DNA from 2 places in the Streptomyces sp. NPDC060031 genome. Region 1 is predicted to be linked to the other one. Evidence: predicted binding sites of a transcription regulator. Region 1 holds the regulator's gene; the other holds the start of a gene.
The links. Region 1 encodes HspR, which represses chaperone genes until heat shock. Its sites were predicted from a motif close to TTGAGNNNNNNNNNCTCAA; they were not measured.

Region 1 (2,197 bases):
CATCGAGTCGGAGGTCACCCTCTCCTTCACGGAGGCGGTGGACGGGGCCACGGTCCCGCTCCGGATGTCCTCGCAGTCCCCCTGCAAGGCCTGTTCGGGCACCGGCGACAAGAACGGCACCCCGCGGGTGTGCCCGACCTGTGTCGGCACCGGGCAGGTCTCGCGCGGCAGCGGCGGCGGCTTCTCGCTGACCGACCCCTGCGCGGACTGCAAGGGCCGCGGTCTGATCGCGGAGACCCCCTGTGACATCTGCAAGGGCAGCGGCCGGGCCCGCAGCTCCCGGACGATGCAGGTCCGGATCCCGGCGGGCGTCTTCGACGGCCAGCGGATCCGGCTGCGCGGCAAGGGCGCTCCGGGCGAGCGCGGCGGACCCGGCGGCGATCTGTACGTCGTGGTCCACGTCGACTCCCACCCGGTTTTCGGCCGCAAGGACGACAACCTCACGGTGACCGTGCCGGTGACGTTCGCGGAGGCGGCGCTGGGAGCCGAGATCAGGGTCCCGACCCTGAACGGCCCCTCGGTGACGCTGAAGCTGCCGCCCGGCACCCCGGGCGGCCGCACGATGCGCGCCCGCGGCAAGGGCGCGGTCCGCAAGGACGGCACCCGCGGGGACCTGCTGGTGACGGTCGAGGTGGCCGTCCCGGCGGAGCTGTCCGACAAGGCGCGCGAGGCGCTGGAGATGTACCGCGACGCGACCGGGTCGGAGGATCCGCGCGCCGCGCTGTTCGAGTCCGCGAAGGGAGCATGACATGGACGGCCGCCGCCGGAACCCCTATCAACTGACCGATGAGACACCGGTCTACGTGATCTCGGTGGCCGCCCAGCTCTCGGGCCTGCATCCGCAGACCCTTCGCCAGTACGACCGTCTCGGCCTGGTCTCCCCGGACCGTACGGCCGGCCGCGGCCGGCGCTACTCGGCCCGCGACATCGAACTGCTCCGCACGGTGCAGGCGCTGTCCCAGGACGAGGGCATCAACCTCGCGGGCATCAAGCGGATCATCGAGCTGGAGAACCAGGTCGCCGCGCTCCAGCAGCGCGTCGCCGAGCTCTCGGCGGCGGTGGACGGCGCGGCCGCCGTGCTCCAGCAGCGCGAGGCCCAGGTCCACGCCTCGTACCGCCGCGACCTGGTCCCGTACCAGCCGCCGGTGCCGGGCAACGCGCTGGTCGTGTGGCGCCCCAAGCGCCCGCAGGACTGACCCGTACGAGGCACAGGAAGGCCCCGATCAGCCGATCGGGGCCTTCGTCGTGCCTGCCGGGGCCTGCCGGGCCTTGCCGTGCCTGCCGTGCCCTCCCGGGCCCGTGGGAGCGCTCCAGGGCCTCAGGCCGGGCCTGGGGCCCGCTCAGAGCTCCTGGTCCTTGAGGATGCCCGACTGGGCGATGAGGAAGCCGAGCTGGGCGCGGCTGCCGCTGCCCAGGGACGCCGCCAGTTTCGCGATGTGGGCGCGGCAGGTCCGTACGTTCATCCCCAGCCGGCGCGCGATGGCCTCGTCCACGTGCCCCTCGATGAGGAGCTGGGCGATGGAGCGCTGCACGCCGGAGATGCCGCCGGGGGTGTGCTGGTACGTCACTTCCGCCGTCAGGGGCACGGCGCGGTGCCACAGCTGCTCGAACACCTTGATGAGGTAGTCGACGAGGCCCGGGTGGCGCAGCTCCAGGGCCGTGCGCCGGTCGTCGCTCGTGGGGATGAAGGCCACCGTGCGGTCGAAGATCATGAGACGCTCTATGAGTTCTTCGAGGGTGCGGATCTCCACTCTCCCCGCGGAGATCCGGTCCACGTAGGCGAGCGTGCCCTGGCTGTGCCGCACCGTGTGCTGGTAGAGCGTACGGATGCGCACCCCGCGGTTGACCAGGGGTGCGGCGCGCTCCAGCGCCTCGGTGAGGACGGACGTGGACCGGGCTCCGCCGGGCTGGACGGTCAGCACCTCGGTGCGGCACTCGGCGGTGGCCTGGTCGAGGGCGGCGTGGATCTGGTCGAAGCCCTCCAGCACGGTGATGGCGTGGGTGTTCGCGGGAGTCTGGGCGCTGATGGTCAGAAACGGCTCGAATGCGTCGGTGAGGTCTATGGTGTCTCGGCGGCGGTCCTGAATCTCCCGTTCGAGCGGGTGGAGCCGCTGTGCGAGTGCGACGGACGGTGGAACCGCGCGCAGTTGGTTCGCGTCATCCGGGTCAGGTCGCAGAAGGGCGAATTCGAGCAGGC
Region 2 (2,197 bases), on a different contig from region 1:
CCGTACGAACTTGCGCCCCATCGCGTGCGCCACGGACTCCCCGAGGGAGGTCTTGCCCACCCCGGGCGGTCCGACGAGGGCCAGCACGGCCCCGCCGCGGCGGCCGCCGACGACGCCCATGCCGCGCTCGCCGCGCCGCTTGCGCACGGCGAGGTACTCGGTGATCCGGTCCTTCACGTCGCTCAGCCCGGCGTGCTCGGCGTCGAGCACCGCGCGGGCTCCGCGGATGTCGTACGCGTCCTCGGTCCGCTCGTTCCAGGGCAGTTCGAGCACGGTGTCGAGCCAGGTGCGGATCCAGGACCCCTCGGGCGACTGGTCGCTGGCGCGCTCCAGCTTCTCCACTTCCTTGAGCGCGGCCTCCCGTACCTTCTCGGGCAGGTCGGCGGCTTCCACCCGGGTCCGGTAGTCGTCGGACTCCTCGCCGTCCTTCTCCCCGTTCAGCTCGCGCAGTTCCTTGCGGACGGCCTCCAGCTGGCGCCTGAGCAGGAACTCCCGCTGCTGCTTGTCCACGCCGTCCTGTACGTCCTTGGCGATGGACTCGGCGACGTCCTGCTCGGCGAGGTGGTCGCTGAGCGCCTTGACGGCGAGCCCCAGCCGCGCGACGGGGTCGGCGGTCTCCAGGAGTTCGACCTTCTGGGCCACGCTCAGGAACGGCGAGTACCCGGAGTTGTCGGCCAGGGCCGACACCCCTTCGATCTGCTGGACCCGGTCCACGACCTGCCAGGCCCCGCGCTTCTTGAGCCAGCTGGTGGCGAGCGCCTTGTACTCCTTGACGAGCTCGGTGACGGCCCCCGGCAGCGGGTCCGGGAGGGTCTCCTCCACGGTCTCGCCCTCGACCCAGAGCGCGGCCCCGGGCCCGGTGGTCCCGGCCCCGATGCGGACCCGGCCCCGGCCCCTGATCAGCGCGCCCGGATCCCCGTCGGAGAGCCGGCCCACCTGCTCGACGGTCCCCAGCACACCGGTGCCGGCGTACTTGCCCTCGACCCGCGGCACGAGCAGCACCCGGGGCTTTCCGCTCCCGACGGCGGCCTGGGCGGCCTCGACGGCCCCGCGCACCTCGGCGTCGGACAGATCCAGCGGAACGACCATCCCAGGCAGCACGACCTCGTCGTCGAGCGGCAGCACGGGCAAAGTGAGCGTTACGGACGTCGAACCCATGATCTTCCCTCCGGCAGTCAAGTTGAGCTATGCCGACTCAATGCACGTGCGCCCGCCATTGTTCCCCAACCCCCGTTCGCCCCCGGCGAACGCCGGTTCCGGGGTTGCGGCAGGCGCACCGGGCCGGTGTGCCCGCCGCGCCTCAGCCGAAGGCCGTCCTCGCGAGGGATGAAGGCGGCGCAGCCGTCGTGCTCGAAGCGGGCCCGTCCGTCGAAGGCCGAGGCCGGGTGCGTGCAGGCGCCCCGGTCCCGGCCGAGTTCGCCGCCCGTCCACGGTGCGGCGGGCATCAGCCCGCTCCGGTCAGCGCGGCGGCGAGGCGGGCGACGGGGTCGCCGGTGGCGGGGTGGGCGGAGCGACGGGCGGGCCAGGTGGAGAAGCCGTCGTCCGCCCAGCGGGGCACCACGTGGAAGTGGAGGTGGGGCACCGACTGTTCGGAGCCGGGCCCGTTGGCGCTGAGGATGTCCACGCCGCCGGCACCCAGCGCGCCGCGCATCGCACCCGCGAGGCGCTGCACGAGGCCCATGGTGTCGGCCAGGGTTCGCGGGGGCGTATCGAAGACGTCGGCGTAGTGCGCGGTCGGCACCACCAGGGTGTGCCCGGGCGCGAGCGGGTCCAGCGGCGCGAACGCGCAGGCCACGGGCCCGCGGTGCACCCAGCGGGCCGCGCCGTCCCGGATCAGGCGGCAGAAGGTGCAGTCCATGCGGCCGACCTTGCCGGGGCCGCGGCGCGGGCGCGCTCGGATTTCGCGGCCGGTGGCAGCGCGACCGGTGAGGGGCTCGCAACGCCTCGCAATGCCTCGCAACGCCTCAGCCGTCGGCAGGCGGCAGGCGGCCGGTGCGGGTCGCCCAATGCGCTGGACAGGGGTCGCGGGACTCACCGATAGTGCGCCGCATGGCTTCTCTCGTACGACACCTCACCTTCGACTGCTCCGACGCCTACCGCTTGGGGCAGTTCTGGGCCGCCGTCCTGGACGGCTCGCTCGGCGACGACGACTTTCCCGGGGACCCCGAGGCACTGGTCACGGCGCCCGGCTCCACCC

Region 2: the regulator HspR is predicted to act here: its motif matches at 1,181-1,199, upstream of lon (endopeptidase La).

Annotation. Positions count from the first base shown of each region.
Region 1 is NZ_JBHWVM010000055.1:32,042-34,238, forward strand. It holds gene dnaJ (molecular chaperone DnaJ) at 1-748, shown strand, start outside; gene ACFWB8_RS23405 (heat shock protein transcriptional repressor HspR) at 750-1,196, shown strand; gene ACFWB8_RS23410 (helix-turn-helix transcriptional regulator) at 1,341-2,197, opposite strand, start outside.
Region 2 is NZ_JBHWVM010000040.1:35,284-37,480, reverse strand. It holds gene lon (endopeptidase La) at 1-1,158, opposite strand, end outside; gene ACFWB8_RS19475 (HIT family protein) at 1,445-1,858, opposite strand; gene ACFWB8_RS19470 (VOC family protein) at 2,050-2,197, shown strand, end outside.